Regions from separate parts of the Sporosarcina sp. 179-K 3D1 HS genome, predicted to be linked through region 1. Evidence: riboswitches for the same ligand, from Rfam matches in the RefSeq annotation. Region 1 holds a riboswitch; the other holds the start of a gene.
What was found. Region 1 has a riboswitch for cobalamin ahead of AB1K83_RS13230 (helical backbone metal receptor). Riboswitches for the same ligand answer to the same signal wherever they lie in the genome.

Region 1 (3,869 bases):
TCGACGGAATCCCGAGATTGGGCGGAATTCCGCAAGGCTTTTGCGGATTTCTCAGGCGGTTGAGCGGAGTTCTTCACCGTTTGGTCGTAATCGGATACTTAAAATTAGAGATAATCCCTTCTTCAGTTTTTCGAAGAAAGGATTGAAATTTTCTTTAATTGTGAAGGAGAAACCTTATAATCCCACGTATATTGAGTAGCTTTTGATTTTCCGATACGAATTAAAGGGAGGGAACGCAATATGTGGCGGGCAGCATGTTTATCTTTTAATTTCAAGAAATCACGGCATTCTTGATTTGTAATGGTACCTTTAAAAAGCATATACCAATCTTTCATGCTATCTACGTACGGCTCTTTAATATCAAGTTTGCAATTCCGGCATGTCCAAAGAATTTTATTCTTACGGAACAGCTGGCTGTTACAATTTGCACATAGGTTCCCTTGAAGAATAGAACCTAAATCCAATTGATATTTCCCAGCAAGTGGATAAGGGTTATACCACAATCTATCTTTATTTAATTCATCAAGCATTCTTTGGAATTGGGATAAAGTCATCGGTGCTTTTCCCTTTTCCCATTTCCTGAGATAGGACCGAAGATGCTTCGCATACACGATTGGCATTTCAGACGGAGCATTTTTCACCAAAGTATTGGTGGCCAAAACAATCAATCCGGTTATTTGCAAATTGTAGTCATTTCTTTTAAACCATATTTCGAGGCCTGCCTTATTATTATTTAGTTGCATCAAAGGACAATTAATAACGATTGATTTGTTTTCGGAATAGATGCTTTCAAAGTGGGGTGGATGAGAAATGTAAGATAACGTACCTGCAATATTCTTGATCTCAAGAATGATCGCATGGGATGGGGTTAAGATCAGGGTATCAATTTGAATGGTAAAACCCGGAGTAATAACTAATTGTAAATCGGTAAAAATAGAAACTGGCTCAGGGAATTCAATGGTTTCCAAATACTTATCAACTCTACATTCTCCTGCGTAGCCAGCCTCGATTCGATAGAGTTGATTTTCAAGATCTTTGTATTTGTCGTGGGTAGGATGAAGACGGGCCAGCAATCTGGGTAGTGCTATTAAAAGTTCTGGCTTTTGTCGATGAATTTTAATAATCCCGATCACTCCTTTTCGGATTATTCGGTGTTCATAATATACGCTATCATTTTCTCCTAGTTTTCACAATAGAAATAGGAGAATACCCCCAAATTTCAATTTTGGTGCCTTGGAGCGGAATTCTACGCCCGTTCGTCGCAATCCTCAACTCCATGGGCGGAGTTCTCACGCACTTTGGCGGAATCCTACGCTCGTTCGTCGCAATTCTCCACACGATGGGCGGAGTCCTTGTCTGCTTTGAACCCCCTGCCCCAAATAAAGTTTACAAACTATCAATTCTTCTATATACTGGGCATGAACCGTAACGTTAAAAAAGAATAGTGTAGAAATAGGTTTTTCATATGGCCGTCCAAGCGGCTGTTTGAAATGAAGAGGGAAGTTGGTGAGAGTCCAACACGAACCCGTCACTGTAATCGATGAGGATGTCCTGCGTATCCACTGTGCGACAGCATGGGAAGGAGTGGGGCGGCCGCTGGAGTCGTAAGTCAGGAGACCTGCCTATTTCGATTGTAAGCTTCCTCGGGGATAGGAATGTTTAGGGTGTCGTAATGGGTTTACCGGCTTACGCCGAACTGCCCGCAACTTCGCTTTATCATGCCATGCGCTTTCCTTCGAGGACAAGCGCTTTTTTGATGTTCACAACTAAGAGGAGGAACGTAGAGTGCACAACATGATGAAACGATGGGGTTTATTTAGTTTGATGTTCGTAGTAGGCATGGTCCTACTAACGGGCTGTGGAACGAAAGAAGAAACCCCAGCAAACCAATCCGCGCCGGATAATACGCCGGACACGAAAGCAACAAGTCAAGCGGAAGAAGCGCTAGCTTTCCCAGTCACATTTACCGATGATGTCGGTCGTGAGGTAACAATCGAAGAAGAACCGGAAACGATCATCTCCGTCCAGACGAGCAATACGGAGATTTTATATGCGCTCGGAGTTGGCGATCGCCTCATCGGGGTGTCCGATTACTGTAACTACCCTCCAGAGGCATTGGAAGTCCAGAAAGTCGGCGGCCAGGACATGGATGCCGAACTGGTCATGACCTTGTTGCCGGATGTTGCCTTTGTTACGAAATACCATTTCGATAAACATGAAGATATTCTAAAGCAATTTGAAGAAGTGGGCATCAAAGTTGTCGTAACCGGCAGTGCCGCTTCATTCGACGATGCGTACCAAACGATGGAAATGATTGCGACCGCCACCGGGACAACGGACAAAGCGGAAGAGATTATCCAAGATATGAAAGACCGTCGTGCTGCCGTTGAAGAGAAAGCAAAAGAAATTACGGACAAAAAGAAAGTATGGGTGGAAGTTTCACCAGCGCCGGACATCTTCACAACCGGTAAAAACACTTTCATGCACGAAATGCTGGAAACAATCAATGCTACGAATGCCGCTGAAGATCAAGATGGATGGGTGAAATTGTCGGAAGAGGAAATCGTCCAACTGAACCCGGATGTCATTATCACTACATACGGCTATTATGTGGATAATCCTGCCGAAGGCGTCTTGGCGCGCGAAGGTTGGGCAGAAGTCAATGCCATTAAAAACGAACAAGTTTTCGATGTCGACAGCGACACGGTTACCCGTCCAGGCCCACGCCTGATTGAAGGAGTCGAGCAACTTGCAAAACTCATTTATCCGGAAGTTTTTGGGGAGTAAAATCGGTTGGCTTTATATGGCAAGTATTGGGGTTGTACTTTGTGCAACCCTTCTTGGCCTATTCGTCAGCAGTGTGAAATTCCCGATTCCCACGATCCTCCATATCGTGGCGGATAAATCATTTGGTCTCGGCTGGCTTACGGATGTCCCGAAAAATGAAGAACTGATCATCTGGAATATCCGGGTCCCGCGCGTATTATTGGCCTTTCTTGTCGGGGCTTCCCTGTCGCTCGCAGGCGCCGCCTTCCAAGGGCTTCTTCGCAATCCGTTGGCCGATCCATACACGATCGGGGTTTCATCCGGGGCAGCGCTCGGGGCCGTAACGGTTTTATTTTTCCAATATACGATTTGGGGATTAGGTAGTTACACATTGCCGATCGTGGCCATTATAAGCGGATTCCTCACCTTATTCGTCGTCTTTGGAATCGTCAGATTGAGCAGCAGGAGTCTCGCCATTGAGACGATCATTCTCGCCGGTATCATTGTCGGAGCCTTCGTCGGAGCACTGACGTCGTTGATGATCTCTCTTGGAGACCGCGATGCGATGACACAAATCATGTATTGGTTATATGGAAGTGTCGCGATGCGCGGGTGGAGCCACGTCCAGCTGATCATCCCCTTCCTTGTCATCGGCTCCATTATCTTGCTCGCCCATTATAGGGAGCTGAATGCCCTCGCACTCGGCGAAGAAGCAGCCGATCATATCGGAGTCAATGTGAAAAGAGGTAAAATCCTCATTTTGATCGGCGCTTCCTTACTGACGGGTTCGGCAGTTGCCGTGTCCGGTTCAATTGGTTTTGTCGGGTTGGTCGTTCCCCATCTGGTGCGACTCATGACCGGGCCAAATCACCGAAATGTCTTGCCTCTGTCCATATTGCTGGGCGGCTCCTTCCTCGTGTTCGCAGATTTGCTCGCGAGGACGATCATTGCTCCGCAAGAACTGCCGATTGGCGTCATCACTGCCTTGATTGGTGCTCCAGTATTTGCTTTACTTTTAATTCGAGATCGAATGGGAAGAGGGGAAAGCCGATGATCACAGTCAAACAGCTAGCAGGCGGTTACGGAAAAAAACCGATTATCCA
Region 2 (3,869 bases), on a different contig from region 1:
CGTCACCACGATCAGCTCTTTCCTGAACCGATGTACGCTGATTCCAAGTGTGCCTGCTGTTTCTTCACCGAGCAACAATAAGTTGAGGGCGCGAAACCGGGTCAATAAGTATAGTAGACCGACAAGGACTGCCGTAGTCGGGATGAATAAATAACTCCATTTGGCTCCTGCCAGACTCCCCATCATCCAGAACATCGCATTCCGGATCCCTTGTTCATTGGGTGCAGAAATGACGATGAAACTGGTCACCGCTGATAAAATCATCGAGACAACCACCCCGGCCAAGAGGAGTCGGGTCGTTGTCAGGCGGCCTCCCACATGCGCGATGAAATAAACGAAAATGATGGAGAGTAAGGCGCCGCCGAAAGCGGCTATAGAAAGTGCATATTGGCCAAAGATGCTAAACGCCCCGAATAAAATAACGACAGTGGCCCCGACTGAAGCGCCCGAGGAAACGCCCAATATATAAGGGTCTGCCAAGGAATTTCGGACGAGTGCTTGAATTCCGACTCCGACTACCGCAAGCCCGGCTCCTACGACTGCGCCAAGTAGCACACGGGGGAGGCGGATATCCCAGATAATCCGTTCTTCGGGACGACCCCAGTCTATATCAAATAATGGGGAGGGGAGTGGCAATTGATTCAGCACAATCTTCCATACAGTCAGAGGGTGGATGGAAACTGGTCCGATAATGACGGCGAAGGTGATGGAGACGAGCATGAGCAAGAAAAGGACGACAAAGATCGGCACGACGGCGACGGTCTTTTGGCACCCTCCTTTTTTAAGGCGATTCTCTTGTAACATGGGACTCGCTCCTATCCGGTTCTATCCTGCTTAGTTTGATTGATGGTAAAATCCTTTGACTAGTGTGTCGAGTGCCATTGGAATCCGTACTCCTTCCGCGGCTGCAGAAAGGGGGACGATGACGAAGTGCTGATTTTGGATGGCAGTCGTGTCGGCCAACATGGATACACTGTTCAAAAAGTCGATTTTCTGATCGACGGATGTATCGCCATAGTCGATGATGACAATAATTTCGGGATTCCGTTCCACGACTTTTTCCCAACTGACTTCGCCCCAATTCTTGTCGAGGTCGTTAAAAATATTGGTGCCGCCCGCCATCGTAATCAGTTCGTTCAAGAAATTCTGTCCGACGGTGAACGCCGAAGTGTCTCCGCTATCGAATACAAAAACGCGTTTCTTGTCATCGGAAGGAGGGATGGTTTTCTTAATGTCGTCAATTTGTTGCTTCATATCGGCAATCAACTGAGCAGAGCGATCCTCGACGCGGAAGATCTTCCCGATATTTTCAATGTCTGTGAAAATATCATCCAAAGTAGGACCAACGATGGTAGAAGATTGGTGCAAGTAAGGAATGATCCCTTGGTCCAATAATTCTGCTTGTGTCCCTAGGCTATCTTCTTTGAATGCACTGGCCCAGCCGGCATAAGCAAAATCAGGATCTGCTCCGACAAACACCTCTTTGGAAGGATAGGTATCCGAAAGAACTTCGATCTTTTCATAAGCCGCTTGGTATTCGGGCAAAATTTCATCATCGAGGTAAGCCGTTCCGACCATATGATCCTCCAGCCCGAGTGCCAACATGATTTCCGTGACATGCTGGTTAAGCGTGATCGCTCGTTGCGGAACCTCGCCGATCGGGAGCGCTACCCCGTTATTTTCGATGGAAAGCGACTCTTGTTTGGCGGAAGCGGATTCCTTATCCACACAGCCGCCAACCAGCAGCAATAGCAGCAATCCTAAAATACTTAATTTTTTCATCCTTGTAGTCTCCTTGTTCTGTTCTGCAATTGCCGCAATGAAAGATCACGTACCAGAGGAAATAAAAAACGCCTCTAACCGAAAAAGGGTTAGAAGCGCAAATTTATCCATGCAAAAAGAATGGTTAGCAAATTAGCTTTCTAACACTTCCCCATTTCCCGTAGGTCAAGCAGTGTCGCTAGAAAAGGCAGGTCTCCTGACTTATGGCCATGGCTTTCCGCTCCTTCCCATCTTGACAGACAGTGGATGTTGCGGAAAACGGCCAAATTACAGTGGCGGGACCGTGCCGGTTTTACACCGGGCTTCCCTTTTAAACACGATGATCGTGTACCTTTTCCCATATCGTTTATTCGGTTTGGCAATCTATCAACAGTATTCATAACTGTGGATCAATTGTCAATACCAAAAAAATGAAGCTTGCGTTTTTATAAACAATACGGCTATAATAAATCCAATTCATCGAGACCCATTAAAAATTGAATAATAAAGAGATGTCAGGCGCTAATCCATAGCTTAATAGGGAATCCGGTTCAATGCCGGAACTGTCCCCGCAACTGTAAGTGTCGACGAAATGAGGATCACCCACTGTGCCGCGTTGCATGGGAAGGGCTCAAAGTAGGAAGAAGCACAAGTCAGGAGACCTACCTGACATCTCGAAGATTCCAATCTCCGGGGGGTGAGAGTCGGGACGATCCTGTTTTGCAGGCATGGATTATTATCTGTGCAAAAGTGTATAGGTTCGTTTGGCAGGCCCTTTTCCGATGGAGGAATAGGGTTTTTTTGTTTGGTCGGAAAGTCGTTGGAGACGTTTTAGAGCGGTTGATTGCGGCCGGCTGCAGTTTGCTTGCATATAAGACGGAATTGCTTGCGCTCATGGACTGTTTGGCTGCATTCGCTTGAAGGATATTTGCACAAAACTCGATTTGCTTGCAAGTAAGGTCTTTTATCCTAGTGGCAAGATAGATGAATTACGGGGAGGAAATGAAAATGGCAACATGGGATTTATCGACAACCTGCGCACATGTGTTAATTTGCAACGGTTCGAGTTGTTTGAAGAAGCAGGGGGAAGAAATGACAGTAGCCATCCGGGAAGCTTTGACGGAGCAAGGATTGGACGACCGGGTGCATACGGCGCGGACAAGATGCCAAGGCCGGTGCAAAGACGCGCCGACCGTCATCGTCTATCCGGAAGGGACCTGGTATCAGAAACTGACGACGGAAGAGGCGGGCCCTTTGGCAGCGGCGATCGGCAAGGGGGAGAGGCTATTGGAAAAGGTAAGTCATACGTTCAATGGGCTGGGGTTCGACCGGCATAATGACGCACCGGTCGGGATCAAAAAAACGGAAGAGAAATTGAAGGCTGTATCAAAATAGGTGCCAGGCACCCGAACATTCATGTTTGTTTGGGTGCCTGGCACTTTAATTAGCAATTTAATTACAACGGTCGGTTTTCAAATGGTGGTTCTACGGGTTGCGGCGCGACATTTGAGTTTTCAAGGGCTGGTGTCTGTTTCCGTGCAAGTTGATAAAGAGCAGCGGACACAGTTTTCGCAACGTTTTCCATTCTTTCTTTGCTGATTTTATCGATAGTATCTGTTGGTTTGTGGTAGTCCGGCTCAAGCGGTGCGTAGGAAAACACAGCTGACGGAATGCCGGCATCATGGAACGGTTGATGATCGCTTCGACCAACCTTCCCGTAAGTCAGTAGGTCGTAAACTCTTAAACTCGCGGATGCGCCTGTATTGGTAATGATATTTCTTTCGCCATCCACAGTAAACATAATCATTTCGCCTGCATTTTTACTGCCAACCATGTCAAAGTTAAACATACCTACCGAGCGCGACTTTTCATCTTCAGTTAAGGTGGATACATAATGTCTGGATCCTAATAAACCAAATTCCTCGGCACCGAACGTCAAGAAGCGAATCTCTGTTGTTGTTGGCATGTTACTGATGACTCGAGCAATCTCAAGATTCACTCCAACACCGGACGCATTATCACTTGCGCCAGGTGATCCAGGAACGGAGTCGTGGTGGGAACCAAGATAAAGAATTTCCCCTGTTGCGTGATTTTTATGTGGTTTTTTA

Region 2: another riboswitch for cobalamin. It lies ahead of AB1K83_RS14315 (ABC transporter substrate-binding protein); the one in region 1 lies ahead of AB1K83_RS13230 (helical backbone metal receptor).

What each region holds. Positions count from the first base shown of each region.
Region 1 is NZ_JBFEGI010000010.1:33,822-37,690, forward strand. Features, by position in the region: gene AB1K83_RS13225 (nuclease-related domain-containing protein) at 123-1,133, opposite strand; cobalamin riboswitch at 1,438-1,641, shown strand; gene AB1K83_RS13230 (helical backbone metal receptor) at 1,795-2,787, shown strand; gene AB1K83_RS13235 (FecCD family ABC transporter permease) at 2,750-3,820, shown strand; gene AB1K83_RS13240 (ATP-binding cassette domain-containing protein) at 3,817-3,869, shown strand, end outside.
Region 2 is NZ_JBFEGI010000012.1:1,074-4,942, reverse strand. Features, by position in the region: gene AB1K83_RS14320 (FecCD family ABC transporter permease) at 1-804, opposite strand, end outside; gene AB1K83_RS14315 (ABC transporter substrate-binding protein) at 835-1,782, opposite strand; cobalamin riboswitch at 1,951-2,132, opposite strand; cobalamin riboswitch at 2,262-2,446, shown strand; gene AB1K83_RS14310 ((2Fe-2S) ferredoxin domain-containing protein) at 2,770-3,156, shown strand; gene AB1K83_RS14305 (M28 family peptidase) at 3,218-3,869, opposite strand, start outside.